DNA from 3 places in the Streptomyces sp. NPDC104307 genome. Region 1 is predicted to be linked to each of the others. Evidence: riboswitches for the same ligand, from Rfam matches in the RefSeq annotation. Region 1 holds a riboswitch; each other region holds the start of a gene.

What was found. A riboswitch is a leader RNA that binds a small molecule or an ion and turns the genes downstream of it on or off. The one in region 1 is predicted to bind cyclic di-AMP.
Positions count from the first base shown of each region.
Region 2: another riboswitch for cyclic di-AMP. It lies ahead of ACZ601_RS03090 (M23 family metallopeptidase); the one in region 1 lies ahead of ACZ601_RS16875 (LysM peptidoglycan-binding domain-containing protein).
Region 3: another riboswitch for cyclic di-AMP. It lies ahead of ACZ601_RS26660 (transglycosylase family protein); the one in region 1 lies ahead of ACZ601_RS16875 (LysM peptidoglycan-binding domain-containing protein).

Region 1 is NZ_JBVJMU010000005.1:392,167-401,848, reverse strand. Features, by position in the region: gene ACZ601_RS16905 (SpoIIE family protein phosphatase) at 1-1,336, opposite strand, end outside; gene ACZ601_RS16900 (hypothetical protein) at 1,527-1,697, shown strand; gene ACZ601_RS16895 (antitoxin) at 1,809-1,997, opposite strand; gene ACZ601_RS16890 (GMC oxidoreductase) at 2,190-3,833, shown strand; gene ACZ601_RS16885 (carboxymuconolactone decarboxylase family protein) at 3,946-4,425, opposite strand; gene ACZ601_RS16880 (NAD(P)H-dependent amine dehydrogenase family protein) at 4,422-5,501, opposite strand; gene ACZ601_RS16875 (LysM peptidoglycan-binding domain-containing protein) at 5,676-6,590, opposite strand; cyclic di-AMP (ydaO/yuaA leader) riboswitch at 6,594-6,782, opposite strand; gene ACZ601_RS16870 (alpha/beta fold hydrolase) at 7,235-8,050, shown strand; gene ACZ601_RS16865 (nitrobindin family protein) at 8,108-8,665, opposite strand; partial or broken gene ACZ601_RS16860 (epoxide hydrolase family protein) at 8,875-9,682, opposite strand, start outside.
Region 2 is NZ_JBVJMU010000001.1:760,209-769,890, forward strand. Features, by position in the region: gene ACZ601_RS03075 (STM4012 family radical SAM protein) at 1-1,042, shown strand, start outside; gene ACZ601_RS03080 (STM4011 family radical SAM protein) at 1,050-1,931, shown strand; gene ACZ601_RS03085 (SGNH/GDSL hydrolase family protein) at 1,983-2,828, opposite strand; gene ACZ601_RS03090 (M23 family metallopeptidase) at 3,024-3,977, opposite strand; cyclic di-AMP (ydaO/yuaA leader) riboswitch at 3,981-4,141, opposite strand; gene ACZ601_RS03095 (tyrosine-protein phosphatase) at 4,582-5,394, shown strand; gene ACZ601_RS03100 (DUF6126 family protein) at 5,422-5,598, opposite strand; gene ACZ601_RS03105 (helix-turn-helix domain-containing protein) at 5,642-6,259, opposite strand; gene ACZ601_RS03110 (aspartate aminotransferase family protein) at 6,327-7,721, opposite strand; gene dxs (1-deoxy-D-xylulose-5-phosphate synthase) at 7,718-9,655, opposite strand.
Region 3 is NZ_JBVJMU010000012.1:97,512-107,193, reverse strand. Features, by position in the region: gene ACZ601_RS26700 (serine/threonine-protein kinase) at 1-802, shown strand, start outside; gene ACZ601_RS26695 (glycosyltransferase family 2 protein) at 963-1,931, shown strand; gene ACZ601_RS26690 (GtrA family protein) at 1,928-2,329, shown strand; gene ACZ601_RS26685 (SurA N-terminal domain-containing protein) at 2,487-3,143, shown strand; gene ACZ601_RS26680 (nucleoside triphosphate pyrophosphohydrolase) at 3,175-4,149, shown strand; gene ACZ601_RS26675 (cytochrome P450 family protein) at 4,197-5,432, opposite strand; partial or broken gene ACZ601_RS26670 (cytochrome P450) at 5,479-5,757, shown strand; gene ACZ601_RS26665 (transglycosylase family protein) at 5,864-6,853, shown strand; cyclic di-AMP (ydaO/yuaA leader) riboswitch at 7,188-7,359, shown strand; gene ACZ601_RS26660 (transglycosylase family protein) at 7,364-8,110, shown strand; gene eno (phosphopyruvate hydratase) at 8,431-9,682, shown strand, end outside.

The sequences.
Region 1 (9,682 bases):
CGATGGCCAGCGCGACCGGCCGGTAGAGCGCGGCGGAGCGGTCGGCCGGGGAGCCGAGGCCCAGCCCCGGCGAGGACACGGAGCCCGGCGCGTAGGAGGGTTCCTCCGTGGGGGTGAGTACGGCCGTCAGCCCTTCGTGGCCGGGGTACAGGGAGATCGCGAGCCAGGGGGGCGGGTTGCGCCGGGCGAGGAAGTGGACCGGGTCGTCGGAGATCATGGCGGACCGGTAGTGGTCCTCGTACGCGGGGTTGCCGAACCACGGAAGGACTTCCCAGAGCACCCGCCCGACCAGCTCGGACCTGGCGTGGCCGAGGATCTGCTCGGCCAGGTCGTTGAGGTAGGTGATCCGGCCGAAGCGGTCCAGCGAGAAGATTCCCCTCGGCAGCCGGTCGGCCGCCTCGGGGACGACCGGGCCGATGCCGAGGTCCACCAGGAATCCGGTCAGATGGCTCGCCGCACCGGCCCCGCCCCCGCCCTCCCGGCGGCCCGAGACCTCCAGCAGATGGGAGCGGCCGTCGGGGCCGCGCAGCCGCATCCTGCGTACGACGGGGCCGCCCGTCCCCGCCGCCTGGCGGGCCAGGGTCCACAGTCCGTAGACGTCCTCCGGAGCCAGTCGCGCGGCCAGCGCGTCGATGGTGCCCGGGAACTCGGCGGGCTCAGTGCCGAGGATCGCGCACAGTTCGGCGTCGGCTCCTACGGCGCCGCTGGCCAGGTCCCAGTCGAAGCGGCCGATCCGTACGGGCGGCGAGCTGCCCGCGGGCAACTGGACGGGGAGCGGTTCCCCGTCCCAGCGTGGTTCCGTACCGGCGGACGCCAGCTCCGTCAGTGCGCTGCCCAGCTCTTCGGCGACCGTGCCGAGCCTGCGTCGTTCCGCGGGTCCCACCGGCTTTCCGGGGGTCGCCGGACGCAGGATCGTCAGGACCCCGACCGGTTCGCCGCCGCAGTTGACCGGCACGTACAGGGAGCCGAACGGGAACGGCAGGCCCGCCATCAGCTGCGGGTATCGGCGCATGGCCTCCTCGGGGTCGGCCAGGTGCACGGCCTGGCCCTTGCGGAAGGCGTCGGCCACCGGGAACGGGCGGTTCACATGCATCCGCCACCAGGGGCGGAAGAGTGGTCCGGGCGCTCCCGCCAGCACCGCCAGTCGCAGCAGTCCCGGTGTGCGGGAGCGGAGAAAGGCACCGCCCGCCTGTCCGCCCGCGGCCTCGACCCCGCTCACGACGGCCTGGGCGAGCGCCAGGGACAGTTCGTCCGGCGCCCGGCCGTCCCTCAGTCTCCCGGGCACACCGGCGCCCTCGCTGAGCGGAGCACCCCGGGCCGCGCCGTACCAGGTCACCCACCCAGCATGCTCCCCGGCAGCCGTGCTCCGCACTTCAGAAGGAGACGTCGGACGGAGGCGTCGGACAGGGGCGTCAGACAGGGCGCCGCAGGACAGAGAAGGACCCCATACACGTAAATACACCCTTTACACTTGTATGCGTGTGAAAGGCGGCCCATCGTCCGACATCCGCACAGGAGGCACGATCATGGGCAAGAAGCAGAGCCGGCACAACCGTGGCGCCCGCAGCGGCGGCCATGAGCACTCCGCGACCGCGGAGCCCAAGGAACAGACGAGCACCGCGCCCGCACCCGAAGGGGTGAAGGCGATCTCGGAGCAGGTCTCACACAGGCGCGAGCGGAAGTTCGGCCACAACTGACCTCCACCGCGCAACGAAGTCGCCCACGAACGAACGGAGCGGCGGTCGCCTTCGATGGCGACCGCCGCTCCGTCGCGACCGTGCGGGGGTTCTCGGGACCTCCGGGGCGCCCTACCGGTCGTCGGCGGGCGGCCGCTTGTCGCCGAGCTGGTCATTGAGCTTCTGCTGGGCGGAGTCGACCTGGCCGCTGTACTTGCCACCCGTCTTCTTGTCGGCGATGTCGCCACCCTTCTCGACTCCCTGGCGGGCCTGGTCCGGGTGCCCCTTCATCAGGTCCTTGATCTTGTCGAGCATGCTCATGACTGTCCTCCTCATGGAACGCTGACCCTCCCAGCATCCACGCGGCGCCCGGGTGCCGCACCCGGAGGCGATGAGGCGGCGGCAGTCGGCGGGCGGCCGAGCCCCAGAGAAATTACTCGCAGGTATGTAGTGACTTCTTATGCGAGCGCCAGTAGAACTCGTTCCCATTCGATCGAGAGTGAGGAACGTCACATGACGGACTCAAGCTTACCCGACAAGGGATCGAGCGGTGTCTCGCGTCGCAGATTCATCGCTAGAACAAGTTTCATAGTGGGGGCTGCGGCCCTCTCCGGGCACGCCACCGTCGCCCAGGCGGCGAGCCGCGCCCGAGCCACGGTGATCGGCAGCGGGGAGCACGTTCCGGTCCTGGTGATCGGCACCGGGTACGGCGGCTCCGTGGCGGCCCTGCGGCTCGCCCGCGCGGGCATCAAGGTGCACATGGTCGAGATGGGCATGTCCTGGGACACCCCCGGCTCCGACGGCAAGATCTTCGCCAACACGACGAGCCCCGACGGCCGCTCGTACTGGCTGCGCACCAAGACCAAGCAGCCCCTCAGCAACTTCCTGGGCTTCCCCATCGACCGGTCGATCCCCCGCTACACCGGAATCCTGGACGCGGAGGACTTCAGCGGCATCACGGTCTACCAGGGGCGCGGCGTCGGCGGCGGCTCGCTGGTCAACGGCGGCATGGCCGTCACCCCGAAGCGGGAGAACTTCGGCGCCGTCCTCCCCACGGTCAACGCCGACGAGATGTACTCCACCTACTACCCGCGCGCCAACTCCGGCCTCGGCGTCGGCACCGTGGACCCGGCCTGGTTCGACAGCGTCGACTGCTACAAGTACGCCCGGGTCGGCCGCAAGCAGGCGCAGCGCTCAGGCTTCCCGTTCGTCTTCGTGCCGGACGTGTACGACTGGGACTACATGGAGCAGGAGGCGGCCGGCACCGTACCCAAGTCGGCACTGGCGGGTGAGATCCTCTACGGCAACAACTACGGCAAGAAGTCGCTGCAGAAGACCTACCTCGCCCAGGTCATGGCGACCGGGAACGTCACCATCTCGCCCCTGCACAAGGTGACTTCGGTCGCCCCGGCGTCGGCCGGCGGCTACACCGTCGTCATCGACCAGCTGCGTACCGACGGGAGCACGGAGGCCACCAAGACGGTGACCGCGGACAAGGTGTTCTTCGCGGCCGGCAGCGTCGGCACGAGCAAGCTGCTGACCGAGCTGAAGGCGACCGGCAAGCTGCCCGCCCTCAACGACGAGATCGGCAAGGGCTGGGGCGACAACGGCAACGTCATGTGCGGCCGCGCCAACCACCTGTGGGACCCGACCGGCGCGGTCCAGGCGAGCATCCCCTGCGGCGGCATCGACAACTGGGCCGCCGGCGGCGCGTTCGCCGAGGTCGCGCCGCTGCCGACCGGGATCGAGACGTTCGCCTCGTTCTACCTGTCGATCACGAAGAACCCGAACCGCGCCCAGTTCTCCTGGAATCCCGCGACGGGCAAGGTCGACCTGAACTGGCAGACCGCCTGGAAGCAGCCGTCCATCGACATGGCCAAGACGATCTTCGACAAGATCAACGCGAAGGAGGGGACGATCTACCGGACGGACCTCTTCGGTGTGTACAAGATCTGGGGCGACCACCTCACCTACCACCCCCTCGGAGGTGCGGTGCTGGACCGTGCCACCGACAACTACGGTCGCCTGCACGGGTATTCGGGCCTCTACGTGATCGACGGCGCGCTGATCCCCGGCAACACCAGCGTCAATCCGTTCGTCACGATCACGGCACTCGCCGAACGGAACATCGAGAAGATCATCGCGACCGATCTGTGACACCGGCCCGAGGTGGCAGGCCGGCCGGGAGGAGATGACGGGACGGGTCTCCTCCCGGGTACGCCCCGGGCCAGGGGCGCGACGCACGGGCCCGGGGCATCCGGCTCACGGTTCAGTGGCCGGGCAGCACGCACACGGCGTCGAGACCCAGTACGTGGTTGAGCCGGCCGAACGCCAGCCAGGAGCCGATGCTCATGCTCAGCTCGACGATCTCGCGCTGGCTGTAGTGCGCGGTCATCCGGGCCCAGAACTCCTCGTCCAGACCGTGATGGTCCAGGGTGTACCGCTCGGCGTACTCGGCGGCCAGCCGGGTCCGGTCGTCGAACGCTCCGGCGGTGCGCCACTCGTTCACCGCGTCTGCGAACTCCTCCTCGACCTTCTCGCCGTCCCGTTCGGTGCGCCAGTCCAGGCAGAACAGGCACCCGTTGATCTGGGCGATCCGCAGCCGGGCGGCCTCGAACTCCCGCAGGCCGAGCGTCGTGTGCTGGTACACCGACAGGGAGAAGTTCGCGGCGGCCATCCCGATGCCGGGGACCATGTCGCCCCACACGTATCCGATCGGCTCCTGGCCCTCGGGGATGTCGATGATCATGGCTGTTTCCTTCCGAGTCTGCCGGCTGCGGGGCGCAGGGGGACGTCGAGTGCGTCGTAGAGTCCGGGTTCCGCGTCCACCAGCCAGTCGATGGCGTTCACCAGCCGGCCGACCGCGGTGGCGTTGCCGCCCGCCGAGCGGTTCTCGTCCTCGTCGGTGGCCTCGACGGTGACCTCGATCCGCGGGCGGCCCTCGATGATCACGCGGTGGGCGCCGGCGCCGTCGGGCGGCGACGGCCAGTCCGGGGCGCAGGAGGGGTGGATGCGGGTGATGTGCTCGATGACGATGCGGGGCTCACCCTCGACGATGCCCTGCACCTCGAACCGCACCGCGCCCTGGGTGCCCGCCGCGAACTCGCCCATGGTCCGGGTGGTGACCGTCGTCTCCAGTGGCCGCCGGGCCATCGTCTCGCGGATGTCGTCGAGCTCCACGCCCAGGGCCCTGGCCATCAGCCGCAGCTGGCCGCCCCACACCATCGTCGGGACGGAGGCCGCGAGCATCAGCGGCTCGTACTCCATGGCGTGGCCCATGCCGATCAGGTCCCGGACCGCGTCGGGCTGGTCGTAGGTGGAGTAGTCGAAGATCTCCTGGCAGCGGATCGCGTCGACCGTGCTGCCGAGTCCGCTGATCATCAGGGGCAGCACGTCGTTGCCCCAGCCCGGGTCGACGCCGGAGACGAACAGTGAGCCGCCGCCGTCCGCGACAGCGGCCAGGACCGGGTCACGCAGCTCGGGTGGGGCGCTCCGCTGGTCGTAGAGGGCGTACAGGGCGGGGGTGACGACCACCGCCCCGGTCCGGACCGCCCTGGTGATGTCGGCGAGCGCCTCGTCGGGGCGGATGTCCCCGGAGGCCGCGTACACCACCGCGCCGGGAGCGGTGGCCAGCACCGCGTCGATGTCGTCGGTCGCCGCGACGCCCAGATCGCGGCCGGTCCCGGCGAGGTCGCCCGCGTCGCGGCCCACCTTGCCCGGATCGTGAACAAGCACGTGCGCCAGATTCAGGGCCGGATGGGCCTCGACGGCGCGGATGGCCGCGCGGCCGACATTGCCGGTTCCCCAGACCACCGTGGAAATCATGCGGCGGAGGGTAGCGCGCGGGATGAAAGGTTCATAGTGCCATCGCGCACCCGGTTGCGAGGCGGCCCGAGCGGGTCCGCAGGGGCCGCACGGCACGCGAAAGGGGTGGGAAGGAGCCGCATGGCTCCTTCCCACCCCTGCGCCCGGTTCCTCCCGAAGGCGGAGCCGGGTATGTCAGTAGGCGCCGAAGACGTTGTCGATGGAGCCGTAGGTGGCCGCGGCGTAGTTGCACGCGGCGGTGATGTTGGCGACCGGGTCGAGGATGTCCGTCGACGTACCGGCCACGTGGTAGGCGTCGAAGGTGGGCTGGATCACCTGGAGGAGACCCTTGGAGGGCGTGCCGGCGACGGCGTTCGAGTCCCAGTTGTTCACGATCTGCGGGTTACCGGAGGACTCGCGGATCACGTTGCGGTAGATGCCGTCGTAGCTGCCCGGGATGCCGTTCTGGGCCATCACGGCGAGCGACTCCTTGATCCAGCCGTCGAGGTCGTCGGTGTACGCCGTCGCGGCCTGCGCGGGAGCGGTGGCCGAGGTCTCGGTGGCGGTGGTCTCGGTGGTCTTCTCCGCGACCGGCGCGGCCGTCCGCTCGGAGCGGTCGGCGCGGTCGGACCCCTCGGACCGGTCGGACGACTGCGCGGCGTCGGACGCGGGCTTTTCCTCGGTGGCGGGCTTTTCCTTCGACTCGGCGGAGGGAGCCGCCTTCGGCGCTACGGCGGCGGACTTGGCGCCGATGGTCAGCTTGAGGCCCGGGTGAATCAGGTCGGGGTTTTCACCGACCGCACTCCGGTTGTCCTGGTAGAGCCGCTCCCAGCCACCACTGAGGGAATGCCCACGGGCGATCTTGGAAAGCGAATCGCCGGAGACCACGGAATAGACGGTGGACTCCGCCTGGTGGGCCGCAATTCCCTTGGCAGCAAAGGGGGTCGAGGACGCCGACTTTTCTGCGACGGCGGGGTGCGCCGGTGCGGCAGAAGCCGATCCGGCCCCGATCAGGGGGAGCGCGAGAACGACTCCGCCCGTGCTCACGGCGATGAAGCCGCGGGTCAGGGTGGTGGACTTGAAACGACGGTACTTACCCGTGATGGGCATGGCGTATTTCCTCTCCGCCGCCTGCGAGGTGAGCTGTCGGGTTCGGACTGGAGATGTCCGGCCGCACGTGATGTCGACTTAACCCCTAGCCGCTCCGGGTTCCGGACCGGCAGTAAACCTGGGTCCCCCGCTCCTGCCGTAGGTGAGTGGGTCGGGTTCCCGGACGGCGGCAGGATTCGGCGTTCCATCCGGATTGACGGTGACCGTAAGCGAAAAACGCCGGACGAAACAAGCCCGGAATTCTTGATCCCAATTGATTCGCAAGATCAATTAAAGGAAATGCCCAGCATCAGACCTCTCGGGGGAAGTCAACTTTCTTGGCACAACAGGGAACCGAGGCCGGACGCACCGCGTCCCGGGCCGGGAAGGTGATGCTGACCACTGAGCCCGAAAAGGGCGATTTGCTCAATATTCATAACTTTTGGGCTATGAAAAAAAGCGCTTCAGTGGATTATTAGTGGCGTATGCGACTAACCACCCAATCGGGACATTTCATCAAGCCCTCCCACTGGGCGGCCACGACGCCCGCGACCCGACACGCGCCGCCAATGCATCTTCATCAATGCATCTAAATAGATGCACTACGGTGTGAGGTATCGGCCGGCGCTCATGGCGCCGCCCACCACTGAGACCGGGAGATCCTGATGTTCCTCGACACCGATGGCGCCACGCTCCACTACGAAACCCGCGGCTCCGGTCCCCTGCTGCTCGTCTCCCAGAGCGGTGAGGGCGACGCCGACCGCAGCACCGACCTGGTCGACCGGCTCGTGGACCGCTGGACCGTGGTCACCTACGACCGCCGGGGCCTCTCCCGCAGCACGATCGACGATCCCGGACAGCGCGTCACCATGGCGCGGCACGCCGACGACGTGCACCGGCTGCTGGCCGAACTGACCGATGAGCCCGCCCTGATGCTCGGGTGCAGCATGGGCGCCGCCATCGGGCTGCACCTGGCGCTCGCCCACCCCGAGCAGCTCGGGGTGCTCGTGGCACACGACCCGGTCACGCCGTCCCTGCTGCCCACCGGACAGCGCGAGCGGCACGCCGCCGAGCTGGCGCACCTTCAGGATGTCCACCGTGACGGCGGTCTGGAAGCGGCCTTCCCCGAGATCGCCCGGGTCCTCGGCATCGACCCGGCGTGCCAGGAGACCGAACCGGGGCTCACCCCGATGCCGCTCACCCCGTACCGTGCGGCCAACTTCGGCTTCTTCATCGAGCGCGACTTCACCGCGGTCATCGAAGCCGAGCTCGACCGGGAAGCGCTGCGGGCGACTCCCGTACGCATCGTGCCCGCGAGCGGCAGCACCACGGCGCCATCCGTCTTCGTCGGCCAGTGCGCACAACGCCTCGCCGGACTGGTCGGCCGGGAGGCCGTCCCGTTCCCCGGCGGGCACAACGGCAACACCACGCACCCGCGGGCGTTCGCGGCCCGGCTGCAGGACGTGCTGTCCGGGGTATGAGCGGGGGCGCCGTCGGACGGACGGGACGACGGCCGGCGACCCGTCACGGCGAGCGGATCAGTGCGGCCTGCTGCCGCCCTCGCGCCGGAGCCGCGCCGCGAGGTGGTGCTGGAGCGGCTGGCCGACCGCCGCGAGGTCGTGGACAAATTCGAGCGTGCCGTCATCCGTCAGGGTGTAGCGACGGCGGGTGGCGCTGACCTCCTTGGCCGTGGGGGCGAGCGCGACCTGATGGGTGGCGAGGTCGGCCACGCCGTCGGCCGCACGGCCCGTCAGGATCTCCGCGACACCGGTGGGCTGAGTGATCAGCGCCTCCACCCGCCCGTCCGCCTGCATCCGCCACCAGCCGCTCTCCCGTGCGGACGGCCGCAACGGGGCGCCGTCCGCGTCGAGCAGCCAGGCGCGCGCCTCGTAATGGAGGAAGGGCCGCCCGTCATGACTGAAGGTCACCTGCTGCGCGTACCGGAACTCCTCGGCGAGCGTCGGGTACTCACCACTGCCCCGCCCGGCCCAGGTGCCCAGGAACCCGCTCAGCGGTGCGAGCAGAGCGTGCGGGGCAGGCGCTGCGTCCGGCTGGAACGCGTCGGGGTACGGGTGCTGCTGGGCGGGGTCGAACATCGTGCGCGCTCCTGGATCGGGGACGGTGACGGGGACGGTTGGCAGCCTAAGGGCTCTCCCTTTTGGTCCATACGGGGCTCGCGGTTCACGCCTCTCACGGAAGTCCGGCAAGCTGCCGGGCGAACACCCTCAGCCGCATCAGGCGGTGATCGAGCCCCGGCACCTGAGGGCTGTCCCGCAATTCCTGGCGGGACAGCCCTTAGCCGCGTTCACCGGTGTGCCGCCAGCACTGCCGCGAGGCCCTCTCGCAGATCCTGGACGAAATACCCGGGAACCTCCAGCGACGGGAAATGTCCCCCGCTTTCCGGCTCCGCCCATCGGACGATCTTCCGGTACCGCTCCTGCGCCCAGGGGCGCGGGCTCCTGCGCCCAGGGGCGCGGGCATTTCTCTACGTCGCGGGGATACATGGTGAGTGCTGACGGGACGTCGACCCGAAGTCCGGGGTCGAGCGAGTTGTGGCTTTCGTAGTAGATACGGGCCGCAGAGGCGCCGGTCCGCGTCAGCCAGTACAGGGTGACGTCGTCAAGAACGCGGTCGATGGAAATCTTCTCGAACGGGCTGTCCTCGGTATCCGACCATTCCGCGAACTTGTCGAGGATCCAGGCAAGAAGCCCGACCGGTGAATCGACGAGCGAATAGCCGATGGTCTGCGGACGGGTCGCCTGCTGCTTCGCGTATGCCGCGCGGTGTCGCCAGAAGTCGGCGGTGTCCTCGGTCCATTCGCGCTCGGTCGCCGTCAGTCCGTCCGTGGTCATTCCGGGCGGCGCCTCGGCGAACGTGGTGTGGATGCCGAGAACGTGCGCCGGGAACCTGCCGCCGAGGACCGTGGTGATATTGCCTCCCCAGTCGCCGCCGTGGGCCACGAACCTGCTGTAGCCGAGCCTTCCCATCAGTTCCACCCACGCGGCCGCGATCTTCTCGGTTCCCCAACCAGTGGTGGCCGGCCTGTCGCTGTAACCGAAGCCCGGCAGGGACGGCACCACGACGTGGAACGCCGGCGCGGCCGCGTCCTTTGG
Region 2 (9,682 bases), on a different contig from region 1:
CGCGGCGTTCGGTGGCGGCACACCCACCTTCCTGGAGCCCGCCGAGCTGGAGCGCCTGTGCGACATAGCGGAGAAGCGCATGGGCGCCGATCTCCGCTCGGTGCCCCTGTCGGTCGAGACGTCCCCGTCGACCGCGACCGCCGACCGGCTGGCCGTCCTCGCCGAGCGGGGCACGACCAGGATCAGCATCGGTGTGCAGAGCTTCGTGGAGGCCGAGGCCCGCGCGGCGGTGCGCCCGCAGCGCGCCGCCGATGTCGAGCGCGCCCTCGGCCTGATCCGGGAGACCTCCATACCCGTCCTCAACGTCGACCTGATCTACGGCATCGACGGCCAGACGGAGCGGAGCTGGCGCACCTCCCTGGACGCGGCTCTGCGCTGGCGGCCCGAGGAGCTGTATCTCTACCCGCTGTACGTGCGTCCGCTGACCCCGCTGGACCGGCTCTCCGCCGGTGCCGCGGACCCGGTCTGGGACGAGCAGCGCCTGCGCCTCTACCGGACCGGCCGCGACCACCTTCTCGCCCGGGGCTACGAGCAGGTGTCGATGCGGATGTTCCGTCGCGCCGACGCCCCGCGCACGGACGGCCCCGAGGACTACGCGTGCCAGACCGACGGCATGATCGGCCTGGGCTGCGGTGCCCGCTCGTACACCTCCCGGCTGCACTACTCCTTCGACTACGCGGTGCGGATGGGCGAGGTGCGCGGGATCATCGACGCCTACACGGGCACCGCCGACTTCTCCCGCGCCGAGGTCGGGCGGTACACCGACGGCGACGAGTCGCGCCGCCGCCATCTCCTGCAGTCGGTGCTCCAGGCCGATGGCATGCCCCTGTCCGGCTACCGCGAGCGGTTCGGTACCTCCCCGTACGAGGACTTCCGCGCGGAGCTGGCCCTGTTAGAGGAGCGGGGCTGGCTCGATCCGGACGCGCCGGCCGCCGGGCTGCTGCGCCTGTCGCCCGAGGGGCTCGCGTACTCCGACGCGCTGGGCCCCGAGCTCTTCTCCCCCGCCGTGCGGGCCGCGATGGCCTCGTACGAACTGAAGTGAGCCCCGTATGGACCTGACGATTCTCTACCGGGGTCCGCTCGCGTCGTGCGATTACGACTGCCCGTACTGCCCGTTCGCCAAGCGGCGCGACAGCCGGGAGCAGCTGCGCGCCGACCGGGCCGCGCTGGAGCGGTTCACGGCGTGGGCGGCGGCGCGGGAGGAGGACCGGATCTCGGTGCTGTTCACCCCGTGGGGCGAGGGGCTGGTCCGCTCCTGGTACCGCCGGGCGATGGTCGAGCTGGCCGGGCTGCCGCACATCCGCCGGGTGGCGATCCAGACGAACCTGAGCGGACGTACGCGGTGGCTGGCCGAGGCGGGCGCCGCCGGCCGGGACAAGATCGCGCTCTGGTGCACGTACCACCCGGGCCAGACACCGTACGAGCGTTTCCTGGACCGGTGCGGGGAGCTGACGTCCCTGGGGATCCGGCACAGCGTCGGTGTGGTGGGTCTGGACGATCACCTCGACGAGGCCCGGCGGCTGCGGGCGGCGCTCCCCGGGGAGGTGTACCTCTGGGTCAACGCCGCGGAGGGGCACACCTACACGGACGCGGAGGCCGGCCGGTGGACGGAGATCGACCCGCTGTTCCCGTACAGCCGCCATCCGCACCGCTCGGCCGGGCTGCCCTGCCGGACCGGCGAGTCCGTCATCTCGGTCGACGGGGAGGGCACGGTGCGTCGCTGCCATTTCGTCCGGGCCGAGCTCGGCAATCTCTACGACGGCAGTTACCGGGAGGCGTTGGGCCCCCGGGCCTGCCCGCTCTCCGTCTGCGACTGCCATATCGGCTACGTCCATCTGGAGACGCTGCCGCTGTACGACGTGTTCGCGGGCGGCGTGCTGGAACGCATCCCGGCCCGGCCGCTGTACGACATCGGGCGGGCCGGCTCGTAGACCCCGGACGGATCGCCGGGCTCCCGGCTCCCGGCCGGGAGCCGGCCGGTCTCAGAGCGGCAGCAGGTCCGGCCGCTTCGCCGCCACGTGGTCCCCCGACGACTCGCCGCGCAGTCGGCGCCCGATCCACGGCACCAGGTACTCGCGGGCCCAGTGGATGTCGTCGCGCCGGACCTCCAGCGTTCCCCGGTGCACCTGCGGCGGCCACTCCTGGTCCGGGTCGGCCGGCACGTCGAGGCCGAGGACCTGTGCGGCGCGCAGCGCGACGCGGGTGTGCCCCTCGGGTGACAGGTGCAGCCGGTCGCCGTCCCAGGCGCGCCGGTCCTGCACGGAGCGCAGCGACCACAGGTCGAGCACCGGGCAGTCGTAGCGGTCCGCGATGGACCGCACATGGGCGGTGTAGGTGGCGATCTTGCCGCGCAGATGGCGGAGCACCGGAACGCCTCGGGTGTCGAAGCCGGTGGTGACCATGACGGTGCCGACCGACTGGGTCAGCTCGGCGACCGCGCGCTCGAAGCGCTCGGCCACGTCGTCGGGGTCGGTGCCCGGCCGGATGATGTCGTTGCCCCCCGCGCAGAAGCTCACCAGGTCGGGGGCGAGTTCCTTGGCGCGCGGTACCTGCTCCTCGACTATCTGGTCGAGGAGGCGTCCTCGTACGGCGAGATTGGCGTACCGGAAGTGTCCGTGCGCGGCGGCCGTGCCGCCCTGCGCCGTCGCCGGTTCGGGGAGCTGGTCCGCGAGGATGACCGCGAACCGGTCGGCCCAGCCGACGAATGTCCCGGCCGGGCCCGGGTCACCGACTCCCTCGGTGAAACTGTCGCCAATCGCCGCGTACGACTCGATGGCGCCCTGTCGGTTGATGACGCCCTGTCGGATGATTCTCGAATCGTCTGCCACAAGGGCATATCCTGCACCGTCGATTGTGACCTACGCGACCGTATTACGGGGTTGACGGGTGGTGAGATAGACCACCCGGTCAGTTTTTGGTAAAGGGGGAATAAGGACGGTCACCGCAATACAGAGGGACGGTGCGCCGCCGCGCACCGTCCCTCTGTATTGCTCCGGTCCGTCACCGGACCGTTGCTGCGTGGATCAGACGTTGATCCCGTGCGACGCCAGGTAGGCGATCGGGTCGATGTCCGAGCCGTACGCCGGGCCGGTGCGGACCTCGAAGTGGAGGTGCGGGCCGGTGGCGTTGCCGGTGGCGCCGGAGAGGCCGACCTGCTGGCCCGCGGTCACGGTCTGGCCCGCCGAGACGGAGAGCGAGGACATGTGGCCGTACTGGGAGTAGTGGCCGTCGGCGTGCTTGATGACGACCTCGTTGCCGTACGCGCCGCCCCAGCCCGCGGTGACGACGGTGCCGGAGGTGATCGCCTTGACGCTGGTGCCGCTGGCGACGGGGAAGTCGATGCCGGTGTGGCTGCCACTGGACCAGCTGGCGCCGGAGGCGCGGTAGGCGGTGGTGTGGTTACCGGGGACCGGGTGGACGTAGCCGGAGGCGCTGCCCTGGTCCGACGACGCGGTGTTGGACGCCTGGGTGTCGGAGGAGGACGTGGTGCCGGAGGACGCGGGGGCCTTCGACTCGGTCTTGGCCGGGGCCTTCGAGGGGGCCTTCGACGGAGTGGTGTCACCCGTGGAGGTGTGCGAACCGGTGGCCGGGGCGTGACCCCAGGCCTTGCCGCCGAGGGTCAGCTTCATGCCCGGGAAGATCAGGCTCGGGTTGTCGCCGACGACCTTGCGGTTGTCCTGGTACAGCTTCTCCCAGCCGCCCTTGACCTTGTGCTCGGCGGCGATCTTCGACAGGTAGTCGCCGGAGACCACGGAGTACGTCTTGGTGCCGGACTGCTTGTCCGCGACCGGCTTGGCCGGGGTGGCGTGCGTGGCGGCGGCCGACTTCGCGGTGGCGGGAGCGGCCTGCTCCGCGGCGTTGGCACCGGTGGCGCCGAGCAGCGGAAGCGCGATGACGGCTCCGCCGGCGCTCGCGACGACGACGCCGCGGGCGATGGTGCTGGACTTGGGACGGCGGTGCTTACCCGGGATGGGCATGAAGAATTTCCTCTCCGGCGCCTACGAGGTGAGCTGTCGGGTTCGGGCTGGAGATGCCCGGCCGCGCCTGGCGCGACTTCACCCCGAGCCGGCCGGATCACTCCGGTCGGCGGCTTACCTGGGTCCCCCGCTCCTGCCACACGGTGAGTGGGTGCGGAATTCCGGACGGCGGCAGGATTAGGCGTTCCATCCGGATTGACATGGAACGTAAGCGAGCCGGGACGGCGGAAACAAGCCACGGGTTCCGCGCCGGATTCCGCACCGGAAATTCGACGCGGAATTCCGGTCACACTCCGTGGATTATGGATCTTGGCATTCCGCTTGACGTACGGAATACCCGACCGGCGTACCGCCACACACCGTCACGGATATGATCCCGCTCACGAGAGGGTGACCATCTCCCGCATAAGCAGGGCATGTTCGACTAAAAGCCTTAATACGGACATGTCACTCACATCGTCCGCACCGGCGCCCCGCGGAGGGCCGGGACAAGAGGGAGAACCGAGGCTGCCGCCGGGGTGATTGTCCGAGTATCCGATGTCGTATCGTCACGGGAGTGGACCCGTCGGCGACACGCGTCGGCGGCACAGCCCCAGGAGTGACCGTGACGCAGCAGTTGCCGCAGACCCCGTCGACGGAACCCGAGCTGGCGGGGGTCCGTAACTTCCGCGACGTGGGTGGACTGCCGGCCTCGGACGGCCGCCGGGTGCGGTACGGGCGGCTCTACCGCAGCGGTCACCTCGCGGGCGCCACGCCCGAGGACGCGGCGTTCCTCGGCGGCCTCGGGCTGCACACCGTCTTCGACTTCCGCAACGCCGCCGACCTCAAGCTGGACGGACCGGACGTCGAGCTGCCCGGCGTACGCAATGTGAACATCCCGCTCACCGACCCGGCGGACGGCACCGAGTTCTGGCGGATGGTGCGCGACGGCAACATGGACGAGCTGCACGGAATCCTCGGCGGCGGCAAGGGGACCGACCGCATGGTCGCCTCCTACCGCTCGATCATCCTGGACCGCACCGCCGAGCACAGCCAGGTGCTGCACGCCCTGGCCGAGGACAGCGTCCCGGCCCTGATGCACTGCGCGGCGGGCAAGGACCGGGCCGGGCTCTCGATCGCGATCTCGCTGCTCGCGGTGGGCGTCGGGCGCGAGACGATCGAGGCCGACTACCTCAAGTCCAACGACACCCACCGCCGCTACCGGGTGCGCCGCAGCGACACCTCCGCAGCCGGGATGTCGCCCGAGGTGATGGAGCTCCTCAGCCCGCTCTTCGGCGCCCACAGCGAATACCTCGCGGCGGCCTTCGCCACGATCGACGAGACCTGGGGCGACACGGACCGCTACCTCTCCGAGGGGCTGAAGGTCACGCCCGAGACCCGGGAGCGGCTGCGCGAGCGGCTCCTCGAAGACTCCTGACGGACCCCGGGGAGGGGATGCCGCCGGCTACTGGTTGTGCATCCCCACCGCGAACAGCAGGTAGAGGAAGCCCGCGATGACGTGCCCGGCCACCAGATAGGCGAACAGCCTGATGACGAGCCCGCGCGGCATCGTGCGCTCCTGGGAGTCGGACTCCTTGTGCCTGGCCGGGGTCAGCGGGTCGTAGTTCTCTGAATCGGACATGACGGTCCTCTCTGGTGACCGGACGGGCCGGCGGGACGGCGTCTCAGCGACGGTGGATCCCGCTGCCGAGACACAGCTCGGCGGCGGGGCTCTGCAGCAGGGTGTGAACGAAGAGCAGTTCGGCGCCCTCGCGGTCCGGCGCCGCGATCCGGTGCGGGGTGAGCGAGTCGAAGTGCGCGCTGTCGCCGGGGCCGAGGTCGTGCACGGTGTCCCCGAGGGTCACCCGGAGGTTTCCGGCCAGGACATAGAGCCATTCCTCGCCGGGGTGGACGCGCACCAGGTCACCCTGCGCGCCGTACGGCACCCGGACGCGCAGCGCCTGCATGGCCCGGCCGGGCCCACCGGCCTGCTGGTACATCCAGCCGTCCGCCTCCGCCCCCTCGAACTTCCGGGCGCGGACGATCGCGTCACGTTCCGGCGGGATCTCGCCGAGCAGCTCGGAGACCGTCGTACCGTAGATCCTGGCGAGTCCGAGCAGCATCGGCAGCGAGGGCTGACGGCGGCCCGTTTCGAGCCGGGACAGATGGGCGGGCGAGAGCCCGGCGCGCTGGGCGGCGGTCTCCAGGGTGAGCCCGCGGCCGCGGCGCAGGTCGCGCAGTCGAGGCGCTACACCGGGCAGCTCGTCGGCCACGTCGGCCGCCCCTGCTTCTGGGGGATTCATATGTCCATTGGGCCAGGATCTTTCCTGGGAGGCAAATTTCTTGCCTCCCAGGCAAAAACCCCGCTGATCAGCGGTTGGCCACGGCCTGCTTCACCAGGGTCCGGCCGAAGTCCCACATCAGCCCGCCGTTGTGCGCGTCGTCCATCACCGCTGTGAACGCGGCCACAAACCGCTCCACGTCCGCCTCGTCGATGACGAGCGGCGGAATCAGCTTGATCACTTCGAGGTGGTCGCCGGAGACCTGGGTGAGAATCCGGTGCTTCTGGAGCAGCGGAACGACGACCATCTGCGCGAAGAGCCCCTTCCGGGCCGCCTGGAGCATCGTCCAGCGGCTGCGCAGCTTCAGCGAGGACGGCCGGCCGAACTCGATGCCGATCATCAGCCCGCGTCCCCGCACCTCGTGCAGCAGCTCGTATCGGTCGACCAGCGCGGCCAGCCGTTCGCGCAGCAGATCACCGGTGCGGCGCGCGTTGGCCACGGTCTCTTCGTCCTCCATCACCGCGAGGACCGCGAGCCCGGCGGCCATGGCCTGGGCATTGGAGCCGAAGCTGGCCGAGTGGACCAGCACCCGGTCCATCGAGGAGTAGACCTTCTTGAAGATCCAGTCCTTGCCGAGCGTGGCGCCGACCGGCACATAGCCGCCGGAGAGCGCCTTGGCGACGCAGACCAGATCCGGCTCCACGCCCTCCTCGTGCTGGTACGCGTAGAAGTCGCCGGTCCGGCCCAGACCGGTCTGCACCTCGTCCGCGATGAGCAGCGCCTTGTGCTTGTGGAGCAGTTCCTGGGCGGCGCGCAGGAAGCCGGGCGGCGAGGCGTGCACGCCCTTGCCCTGGATCGGCTCGACGACCAGGCCTGCCACGTCTCCGCGCTTCAGCTCGCGCCGCAGAGCCTCCAGGTCCCCGAGCTCGATGGCGGTGTCGGGCAGCAGGGGCGCGAAGCCGTCCCGGAAACCGTCCTCGCCGTTGACCGAGAGCGACCCGGTGGTCAGTCCGTGGAAGGCGTGCGCGCAGTACAGGATCCTCGGCTTCCCGGTCGCGTACCGGGCGAACTTGAGCGCCGTCTCGACGGCCTCGGTACCGCTGTTGCCGAAGAACACCCGGTCCAGGTGCGGGCTGTGCGTGAGCAGCTTCTCCGCCAGCAGCCCCGGCAGTGGCTGGCAGTCGAAGCGGGTGAGGTCGGCGAGCGAGGCGTCCAGGACGTCGTGCACCGCCTTGCGTACGACCGGGTGGTGCCGGCCGAGCCCCATCACGCCGAACCCGGCCAGCATGTCCAGGTAGTCGTTGCCCTCCGCGTCCCAGAAGTGCGCGCCCTCGGCCCGTTCGTAGACCTTGTCGAAGCCGATGGTGCGCAGCATCCGCGGGAGCTGGTGGTTGAGGTACTTGGTGTGCAGCTCGTAGCGCTCTGCGCCGCGCTCCGCGAGGAGCTGCGCCAGATCGAAGCCCTTGGGCCCGTCGTCCTTCATGCCCCGCTCTCCTTGTGCCCGTTGTTCAGGGCGTCGCGCTCGTGGTGGCCGTCGTCGTCGGCCTTCGGCCGCAGGGCCAGGGTCGCGCTGATCCGGCCGGCGATCTCGACCGGTGTGAGTCCGATGTCGGCCAGCACCTCGGCGCGCTTGCCGTGGGCGAGGAACTGTTCCGGAATGCCGAACGTGCGCAGCGGTACGTCGACGTCGGCGTCCCGCAGCGCCTGCCCGACCGCCGAGCCGACGCCGCCGGCCCGGCTGTTGTCCTCGACGACGGCGACGAGCCGGTGCTGTGCGGCGAGCGGGGCCAGCTGCCCGTCGACCGGCTTGACCCAGCGGGGGTCGACCACGGTGCACCGGATGCCGGCGCCCGTGAGCAGCTCTGCGGCCCGCAGGCAGACGGGGGCCATGACGCCGACCGCGACGAGCAGCACATCGGCGTCCTCGGCGCGGTGCAGTACGTCCATGGAGCCGGTCCGGCCGACGGCGGGGACCGGCTCCCCCACCGACTCCTTGGGGAACCGGATGACGGTCGGGGCGTCATCGACGTCGACGGCCTCGCGCAGCTGGGCCCGCAGCTGGCCGGCGTCGCGCGGTGCCGCGATCCGCAGTCCCGGTACGACCTGGAGCATGGACATGTCCCACATGCCGTTGTGGGACGCGCCGTCGGGCCCGGTGACGCCGGCCCGGTCCAGGACGAAGGTCACTCCGCACCTGTGCAGCGCGACGTCCATCAGCAGCTGGTCGAGGGCCCGGTTGAGGAAGGTGGCGTAGACGGCGACGACGGGATGCAGTCCGCCGGTGGCCAGTCCCGCCGCGGAGACCGCCGCGTGCTGTTCCGCGATGCCCACGTCCCAGACCCGGTCGGGGAAGGCCTCGGCGAACTTCGTCAGCCCCACCGGGTGCAGCATCGCGGCCGTGATGGCGACGACGTCGGGCCGCTCCGCCCCGATCGCGGCGATCTCGTCCCCGAACACCGAGGTCCAGGACGGGCCGGCCGCCGGGGTGAGCGGGGCGCAGGTCAGCGGGTCCATCGCGCCGACGGTGTGGAAGCGGTCGGCCTCGTCCTGGAGGGCGGGCTGATAGCCGCGGCCCTTCTCGGTGAGGCAGTGCACGAGCACCGGGCCGTGGAAGCGTTTCGCCCGTTGCAGGGCGGACTCGACGGCGGCGGTGTCGTGGCCGTCGATGGGCCCGACGTACTTCAGGCCGAGGTCCTCGAACATGCCCTGCGGGGCGAAGGCATCCTTGAACCCCTTCTTGGCGCCGTGCAGCGACTCGTAGAGCGGCTGTCCGATGACGGGGGTCTGCTGGAGGACGCCCTTGCCCCAGGAGAGGAAGCGTTCGTAGCCGTCGGTGGTGCGCAGGGTGGCGAGGTGGTTGGCGAGGCCGCCGATGGTCGGCGCGTAGGACCGCTCGTTGTCGTTGACGACGATGATCAGTGGCCGGTCCCTGGCGGCGGCGATGTTGTTCAGCGCCTCCCAGGCCATGCCGCCGGTGAGTGCCCCGTCACCGATGACCGCGACGACGTGGTCGGGGCGGCCCAGTACCTGGTTGGCCTTGGCGAGGCCGTCGGCCCAGCCGAGCACCGTGGAGGCGTGGCTGTTCTCGATGACGTCGTGCTCGGACTCCTCGCGGGAGGGGTAGCCGGAGAGGCCGCCCTTGCCGCGCAGCTTGGAGAAGTCCTGCCGCCCGGTGAGGAGTTTGTGTACGTAGCTCTGGTGGCCGGTGTCCCACAGGATGCGGTCCACGGGTGAGTCGAACACCCGGTGCAGGGCGATGGACAGCTCCACGACGCCGAGGTTGGGTCCCAGATGTCCGCCGGTCCTGGCCACCGCCTCGATCAGGAACTTCCTGATTTCCTCGGCCAGTTCACCGAGCTGTGGTTCGTTGAGCGTCTTGAGATCGTGCGGCCCCCTGATGCTCCGCAGAAGCGTCATACCGGGCCCCCTCTCTAATCCTGTCTC
Region 3 (9,682 bases), on a different contig from region 1:
CATCCCCGAGGCACTCGAAGCGCTCGTGCTCCGGCTGCTCGCCAAGGACCCGCAGCACCGCCCGTCCGGCGTCCAGGACGTCTACGAGAGCCTCGCCCCACTGCTCCCCGTCCGGGGCGGCGGACTGCCCGGTGGGCCGCTCGACCCGACCCGCCCCTTCCTGCGCCCGCACGCCCCGTGGCCGGACCGCGCCACCACCCCGCCCGCCGCCGCCCCCGCTCCGGTGCCCGCACGGCCCGATGTCGCCGCCGCCGTCGACGAGGTCAAGAAACTCCTCGGCGAAGGCCGCATTACCCAGGCCGTCGACCTGCTCGGCGGCATCCTCCCGGCCGCCGCGGAACAGCACGGCGAGAGCTCCCCGGTCGTCCGCATCCTGCGCAAGCAGTACGCCGCGACCCTGATGGACGACGGCCAGTACCGCCGCGCCCTGCCCGAACTGCGCCGCCTCGCGGACGACCGCGCCGCGGAGGCCGGCCCCGCCGACCCGCAGACCCTCCAGTTCCGCCAGGACACCGCGCAGTGCCTGGAGCAACTGGGCGAGCCCGCCGCCGCGCTCGCGGAGTACCGCGCCGTCCTCCCGTACTACGAGAACCGCTACGCCACGGGCGACGACCCGGCCCGCTCCTACGAGATCCGCCACCGCATCGGCCACCTCCTGCTCGCGCTCGGGGACCACGCGGCGGCCATCGGCGGACTCCAGTCGCTGCTCTACGACACCGAGCGCAGATACGGCCCGAACCACCCGCTCCCCGCCGAACTGCGCCGCCAGCTGGACCGCCGCCGCAAGGTCCGGGGCGGCTGAGGACCTCGTTCCGCGGAACGGCCGGGGCGGCTGAGCACCTCGTTCCACGGAACGGCCGGGACAGCCGAATCCTGGGCTCCGCCGACCAGTTCACCCAATGTCCGCCCCCGGGCCACACCCGGCATCCGCGCCCGACACATTGACCGGCTGATCTGCATGGGTGCTGATCTCGCTGGTGGTGCCCTGCTTCAACGAGCAAGACATACTCGAACGCTTCCATGAACGCGTGACGGACGAGATGACCCGGCTGGGTCATGAGTTCCAGCTCGTGTACGTGGACGACGGGAGCGCGGACCGGACCCTGCCCATCCTGCGGCAGCTGGCCGCCGCCGACCCACGGGCCCGCTACGTCTCCTTCAGCCGCAACTTCGGCAAGGAGGCCGCCATGCTGGCCGGCCTCCGGCACGCCGAGGGCGACGCCGTCGTCATCATGGACGCCGACCTCCAGCACCCGCCGGAACTCGTCGGCCGCATGCTGGAGGAACACGCGCACGGCTACGACCAGGTCATCGCCCGGCGCACCCGCAAGGGCGACCGCGTCACCCGCACCCTCACCGCACGCGCCTACTACTGGCTCATCAACCGGCTCGTCGACGTCGAACTCGTCGACGGAGTAGGGGACTTCCGGCTGCTCTCCCGGCGGGCCGCCGACGCCGTACTCGAACTCACCGAGTACAACCGCTTCTCCAAGGGCCTCTTCGCCTGGGTCGGCTTCCCCACCACGACGTTCAGCTACGAGAACGCCGTCCGCGAGGAGGGCCGGTCCGCCTGGACCTTCGGGAAACTGCTCAACTACGGACTCGACGGACTCCTCTCGTTCAACAACAAGCCGCTGCGCGCCGCGCTCTACCTCGGCCTGCTGCTGCTCTCCCTCGCCCTCGTCTACTCCGGGTGGATCGTCGGCGTCGCCCTGGTGAAGGGCATCGACACCCCCGGATACGTCACCCTCCTCGTCGCCGTCACCGCCCTCGCCGGGGTCCAGATGGTGATGGTCGGGGTGGTCGGGGAGTACGTCGGCCGGATCTACTACGAGGTGAAGCGCCGCCCGCACTACCTGGTGCAGTCCACCAACACCGCTGCCCTCGGCCCGGCAGCGGAGCCGGAACCCCTGGAGTTCGTACGCCGATGACGGTCAAGGCCCAGCTGGTCCGCTTCGCCCTGGTGGGCGTCGTGAACACCGGCACCTACTACGGCTGCTACCTCGCCCTGCTCACCCGGCTGCCCTACATAGCCGCGCACGTGGGCGCCTTCGCGCTCAGCATGGCCGGTTCGTTCCTCCTCAACTGCTGGTTCACCTACCGGACCCGGCCCACCTGGCGGAAGTTCCTGCTCTTCCCGCTCACCAACGCCGCCAACTTCGTCATCACGACCGGCGGCGTCTACCTGCTCGTCGACCTGGCCGGATTCAGCAGCCGGTACGCCCCGCTGGTCGCGGCGGCGGCCGCCGTCCCGATCACCTTCGTGGTCTCGCGCACGATCATGCTGCGGCCGGAAGCACCCCGGAAACCCTCCGTACCGGCCCGCTGACCGGTGCGCCGACCGGGCCCCGGGGAGCCCACATCCCCAACTCCTCCCGAATCGTTGGTCGAATCAGCCGAATCAGTGGCCGGGACCGGTTCCCATGCCTAACATCGATCATCGCAAGGCCTTGTGCACCGCCGCACAATCTCCTCGGGAGGCTCCTTTGCACCGCCGCCGTCGCACCGCGCTCACCGTTTCCGCCGTGACCCTCGTCGCAGCGCCGCTCCTCTCCGCCTGCGGCAGCCAGGCCCACCCCGGCGCGGCAGCCGTCGTGGGCGGCGACCGGATCGCGGTGTCCACCGTGCAGGCCCAGGTGGCGGACGTGCGCGACGCGCAGGGCACCTCGAAGCAGGCGGCCCAGGCCGCCGACCAGTCCGGCCAGCTCGTCCGCGCCAAGCTGCACGGGATCATCCTGGACCGGGTCCTGGACCGGGCCTCCGCGGACGCCGGGGTCACCGTCAGCCGCGCCGAGATCCAGCAGATGCGCCAGTCGGCCGTCGCCCAGTACAAGGGGGAGACGGGGCTGCGGGCCGCGGTGCTCCAGGAACGCTGGATCTCCCCGGGCCAGATCGATTCCTTCCTGCGCGAGCAGATCCAGCTGACCAAGCTCTCCCAGGCACTCGGCGCGGACCCGTCGACTCCCGCCGGTACGAAGGCCCTCGGCGACGCGCTGACGAAGGCCTCCAAGGCCCTCAAGGTCGACGTCAACCCGCGCTACGGCAGCTGGGACAACAAGCAGATCCAGCTCGCGGACTACAAGGCCCCCTGGATCAACCAGGTGACCAAGCCCGACCGGGCACCGGCGGAGGCCGGGGCGTAGCAGCGGCCGGGCGGCCGGGTAGATTCGCAGCGTGAACGCTGAAGACCCCGGCCGTATCGTCCTGCTCACCGCCAGCCACCGCGTCGCCCCCGGACTGCTGTCCTGGCCCGCCTGGCAGACGCTGCACGCCGCGGACCGGGTGCTCTGCGGGGAGCCCGGCCAGCCGCAGCTGCCGTATCTGCGCGAGGCGGGCATCACCGTCGAACCGGCGGTGCCCGACGCCGAGGAGCTCGTCGCCTCCTGCGCCGGGGGCCGGACCGCGGTCGTCCTCACCGGGGGCGAGGGCAACCAGCCGCTGACCGACGGGCTGGCGAGGCTGGCAGGTTCCGGGCGGGTGCGGATGCCGGACCTGGAGCTGCTGCCCGGTTCCTACGATCTGCCGGGTGCCCGCCTCCTCGATCTCGTCCAGGTCATGGACCGGATCAGGATCGAGTGCCCCTGGACCTCGCAGAAGACCCACAAGGGCCTCGCCAAGTACGCCATCGAGGAGGCGTACGAGCTCGTCGAGGCGATCGAGGACGGCAACCGCGAGGAACTGCGCGAGGAGCTCGGTGACGTACTGCTCCAGGTCGTCTTCCACGCGCGCATCGCGGAGGAGGACGAGCAGGAGCCGTTCTCCGTGGACGACGTCGCCGCCACGCTCGTCGAGAAACTGATCCACCGCCACCCGCACGTCTTCGGCGACGAGACCGCCGAGACCCCACAGGACGTCCACGCGCACTGGCTGCGGACCAAGGCCATCGAGAAGCAGCGCGAGTCCGTCACCGACGGCGTCCCCCTCGGCCAGCCTGCCCTCGCCCTCGCCGCGAAGCTGGCCGGCCGCGCCGCCACCGCCGGCCTCGACGTACCGCTCCCCGGGGGCGACGGCGAGGGCGACGACCTCGGCTACCGGCTCCTCGCCCTGGCCGTCCGCGCCCAGGAGGACGGCACCGACCCGGAGGCCGCCCTGCGCGCGGCGGGCCGCGCCTACCGCGACGCCATCAGGGCGGCGGAGGGCCTCGGCTGACGTTCGTCCGGGCGGGCGCGGTCGCGGAGCCGGGGCGCGAACCGACGTCAACGCGGCGTGAACGCCACCGGGAGGGTCCGCAGACCACGCATGATGAGGCCGCCCCGCCACCGTAGATCGGCGGGGTTCACAGCGAGCTGAAGGTCCGGCAGACGCCGGAACAGCGTCTCCAGTGCCGTGCGGCCTTCCAGCCGCGCCAGTGGAGCGCCCAGGCAGTAGTGGATGCCGTGGCCGTACCCCAAGTGCTGGTTGTCCCGCCGGGAGAGGTCGAGCGTGTCCGGCTCCGCGAACCGGGCAGGATCGCGGTCGGCCGCCGCGAGGACCACGAGCACGGGATCACCCTCACCGATCTGCTCGCCACCGATTTCCAGGGCTTCCGTGGCGTAGCGCCAGGTGGCCAGTTCCACCGGGCCGTCGAAACGCAACAGCTCCTCGATGGCGGTGTCCAGGAGTCGGTCGTCGCCCTGCTGGACAGCACTCTGGAAGACAGCACGCTGCGACGGGTTGCGAAAGAACGCGTGGGCGCTGTTGCCGATCAGGTTGATGGTCGTCTCGAAACCCGCGAAGAGGATCACGAAACACATCGCGGCGGCCTCGTTCTCGGTGAGGTGCTCGCCGTGGTCGCTCGCCCGGATCAGACCGGAGATCAGGTCGTCACCGGGGTCCTCCCGCTTCCGGTGGATCAGCTCGGCAAGGTAGGCCCGGATCTTCTTCACGGACCGTGCGACCCCGCCCCGCGGGCCGCCGCCGTGCCGGATCATCATGCCTGCCCAGTCTCGGAAGTCGTCCTGGTCCTCCTCCGGTACGCCGAGCAGATCGCAAATGGCGTAGATGGGGAGCGGGAAGGCGAAGTCATGGATCAGGTCGGCCTCCCCCTTCTCCGCGAAATCGTCGATGAGCCGATCCGCCAGCTCCTGCACACGGGGCCCGAATGTGGCGATCGTCCGGGGCGTGAAGGCCTTGGACACCAGCCGGCGCAGCCGGGTGTGGTCGGGCGGGTCGATGTTCAGCAGATGCGTCATGAGGTTGGCGCTGCGCTCGCCGGGGATGCCGGTCTTGCTCTTCCCCCGGGCGTCCTCCGCGTGGTGCGCCGGGTTCTTCGACAGGCGGCTGTCGGCGAGGGCCTGACGTGCGTCCGCGTACCGGGTGATGAGCCACGCCTCGACGCCGCTGGGCAATGTCGTCCGGTGTACGGGGCTGTGGTCTCTCAGCCAGGCGTAGGCGGGGTAGGGGTCGGTGGCGAACTCCCAGGTGAAGAGCTCGGGCGACGGGATGTGGTTCACATGACGACGGTATCGGGCGCCTGCCGGCGAGCCGCCTCCGTCCTCGTTCCGCGCTCCCGACACGCTGGACCTCTCGCGGCGTGACAACCAGCACCTCGGCTACGGGCACGGCATCCATTACTGCCTGGGAGCACCGCTCGCCCGGCTGGAGGGGCAGGCCGCGCTCGCCACGTTGCTGAAACGCCTTCCGGATCTGCGACTTGCGGGGGAAGCTGCCGATTTGCGCTGGCGCGGCGGGCTCATCATGCGCGGACTGCGGACGCTTCCGGTCGAGTTCACCCCCGGGGCCACCGGCAAGGAAGGTGACACTCTGTCAACTCTGTGACTTCGGCGTGATCTCCGCTGCATCGACTTGTGACACACGTTCGAGTCCCGCTAGGTTCACCGTTCGACTCACCAGTCACCTTGTCAGTCACACGGAAGGCATTCCCATGGGCTCCGCGAACGGCAGACACCGTCGCCCTCGTCAGGCACCCGCGATCATCGTCGCCGCAGGCGTGACCGGCTCGGCCATCGCCATCCCGCTGCTCGGCGCGGCCGGCGCGCACGCCGCCGACGCGTCGACCTGGGACCGGGTCGCGGAGTGCGAGAGCGGTGGGATGTGGAGCGCCGACCTCGGTAACGGCTTCTACGGCGGCCTGCAGTTCTCGCAGGAGGTCTGGAAGTCCTACGGCGGTGAGGCGTACGCCCCGCGCGCGGACCTCGCCAGCCGCTCGCAGCAGATCGCCGTGGCGGAGAAGGTGCTGGGCGATCAGGGGCCGAAGGCGTGGCCCAGTTGCGCCGTCATCTCCGGCCTCACCCCGGACGGCTCCCTGCCGGGTGTCGACCCGGGCGTCGATCCGGCCGCCACCCCGTCCGCGGACCCGACGCAGAGCGCGGACCCGGCCGAGAGTGCGGACCCGTCCGCGACTGCCGATCCGTCAGAGAGCGCGGACCCGGCGGACGACGCGGCCGGGGATGCCACGAAGGCCCCATCGGACGACGCCACGTCAGAGCCGGCAGGCAAGGACCGCAAGGACCGCGAGGCGGACGCCTCGTCCTCCCCGGGCGCCACGCCCCCGGCGTCCGGCTCCTCCGGCGCGGGTGACCCCTCCGGCACCCCGGACGGGTCCTCCCCGGCCGCTGAGGCGGGCGGCAAGCATCGCGGCGCGCCGGCTCCGGAGCGGGCCGGTGACGGCCGGGACGCGGGGCGGCACGCCTCGCGCGGGGATGCGGACGGACGCGGCACGGGCGCGCCGGCCGCCGACGGCACGTACACCGTCCGGCCCGGCGACAACCTCTGGGCCATCGCGGACGCGCAGGAGCTGCCCGGCGGCTGGACCGGGCTGTACGAGGCCAACAAGGCGACCGTCGGCTCCGACCCGGACCTCATCCTGCCCGGTCAGCACCTCGACCTCGACCTCGGCGTGAAGGCGGGCTGAGACCCAGTCAGGGCCGTCCTGGCGGCGACCGTGGAAACGGTCTGATCAACAGCTGAAGACACCTCGCACCTGGGGTACTTAAGAGGCCTATGTCCCACTTTTGACTAAGTGAGACATGGGTCTCTTCGTGTGAACTGGCGCGCCTTGTCCGGGAGGTCCCCCCGCATCCGTTCCGACCTGCGCAAACAGGTGTTAATCCGATGCTCGGAAGAGCTGTTTATCCGGTATGTCCTTCTTTGAATGTAGGGGTTCGGTGTGTTTACGGTCAGAACCGCTCGCACCGCGGGCCCCGTCGATCGTCACGCCGAATCCTGCCGTCGGTCGAAGGGAACAGACGCGTAAAGCGCCGTAGGCAGGAGCGGGGGACCCAGGTAAGTGCCGGGCCCGATCGTCGCAGGACGCATCAGGACCGGCTTGGGGTGAAGTCGTGCGCTAGGACGTGCGACCGGGCAACTCACTTGGCCCGAACCCGACAGCTCACCTCGCAGGCGTCGGTGAGGAGAAGTCTCGATGCTGCTCAACAGCAAGGGCAACAAGCACCGCCGCCCGTCCAAGGCCGTCCGTATCGCCACGCTCGCCGGTGTGACCGGTGCCGCCATCGCCGTGCCCCTGATGGGTGCCACCGGCGCCTCCGCCGCCTCCGTCTCCACGTGGGACGCGGTCGCCCAGTGCGAGTCCGGCGGCAACTGGTCCATCAACACCGGCAACGGCTACTACGGCGGTCTGCAGTTCTCGCAGTCCAGCTGGGCCGCCGCCGGCGGTACGCAGTACGCGGCCCGCGCCGACCTGGCCAGCAAGGCCCAGCAGATCGCGGTCGCCGAGAAGCTCCTCGACATGCAGGGACCGGGCGCCTGGTCCTGCGCCGGTGCCGGCAACCTGAGCAACGACGGTGTCGACCCGGGCGTCGACACCGGCTCCAGCGCCCCCAAGGCGGAGGCCGCTCCCAAGCAGGAGTCCGCTCCCAAGCAGCAGGCCGAGCCGAAGAAGGCCGAGCGCACCGAGGCCCCGGCCACCAACCGCTCGGACCGCTCGACCGCCCCCGAGGCCGGCCAGAAGAAGACCGTTACCACCCCGACCGGCGAGAAGGTCAAGAAGGGTGACGGTGAGTACAAGGTCGTCACCGGCGACTCGCTGAGCAAGATCGCGGCCGACCGCCACGTCAAGGGCGGCTGGCAGCAGCTGTTCAAGCTGAACAAGGACATCGTCCAGGACGCCGACATGATCTTCCCGGGTCAGCAGCTCCACCTGGTGAAGTAGTCCGGCACTCTCCTCGCCGATCTCCCTGGCCCGGTTCGCGTCTTCCCCCCACGCGTGCCGGGCCGGGGTCTGTCGGTCGCCGGTCCGGTGGCCCGGTGGCGCGTGGCGCGGCTCGCGCGATCGCGTACCGACTGTTCAACTGTTGTAGTTACCGGCCAGTAAATTTCTGGTCTTCCGTCCCGCTATGACTGCTCTTGGGTCCTATTTCGTCCCAGGGGACGGGCGGGCGGCCGACTGAGACGGCCGGGCCGGTTAGGCTCTTGTCGCAAGGCCAAAGCGACCCTGCACAAACAGCGTCATATCCCAGAAGGAGATGCCTCGTGCCGTCCATCGACGTCGTCGTAGCCCGGGAAATCCTCGACTCCCGGGGCAACCCCACGGTCGAGGTCGAGGTTGGCCTCGACGACGGCAGCACGGGCCGTGCTGCCGTTCCGTCCGGAGCCTCCACCGGTGCCTTCGAGGCCATTGAGCTTCGCGACGGTGACCCCAACCGCTACCACGGAAAGGGCGTCGAGAAGGCGGTCCTCGCCGTGATCGAGCAGATCGGCCCGGAGCTCGTCGGCTACGACGCGACCGAGCAGCGGCTGATCGACCAGGCCATGTTCGACCTGGACGCCACGGAGAACAAGGGCTCGCTCGGCGCCAACGCCATCCTCGGCGTCTCGCTCGCCGTCGCCCACGCCGCGTCCGAGGCCTCGGACCTGCCGCTGTTCCGCTACCTCGGTGGCCCGAACGCGCACCTGCTGCCCGTCCCGATGATGAACATCCTCAACGGTGGGTCGCACGCCGACTCCAACGTGGACATCCAGGAGTTCATGATCGCCCCGATCGGCGCGGAGTCCTTCTCCGAGGCCCTGCGCTGGGGCGCCGAGGTCTACCACACGCTGAAGAAGGTCCTGAAGACCAAGGGCCTGTCCACCGGTCTCGGTGACGAGGGCGGCTTCGCGCCGAACCTGGAGTCCAACCGCGCCGCGCTCGACCTCATCGTCGAGGCCATCAAGGAAGCCGGTTACGCCCCCGGCAAGGACATCGCGCTCGCGCTCGACGTCGCCGCGTCCGAGTTCTACAAGGACGGCACGTACGAGTTCGAGGGCAAGTCCCGCTCGGCCGCCGAGATGACCGAGTACTACGAGGAGCTCGTCGACGCGTACCCGCTGGTCTCCATCGAGGACCCGCTGTACGAGGACGACTGGGCCGGCTGGAACGTCATCACCGAGAAGATCGGCGCCAAGGTGCAGATCGTCGGCGACGACCTCTTCGTCACCAACCCGGAGCGCCTGGCCCGCGGCATCGAGGAGGGCTCCGCCAACGCCCTGCTCGTCAAGGTCAACCAGATCGGTTCGCTGACCGAGACCCTGGACGCCGTCGAGCTGGCCCAGCGCAACGGCTTCAAGTGCATGATGTCCCACCGCTCCGGCGAGACCGAGGACGTCACCATCGCCGACCTCGCGGTCGCCGTGAACTGCGGCCAGATCAAGACCGGCGCCCCGGCCCGCTCGGACCGCGTCGCCAAGTACAACCAGCTGCTGCGCATCGAGGAGATCCTCGACGACGCCGCGGTGTACGCGGGCC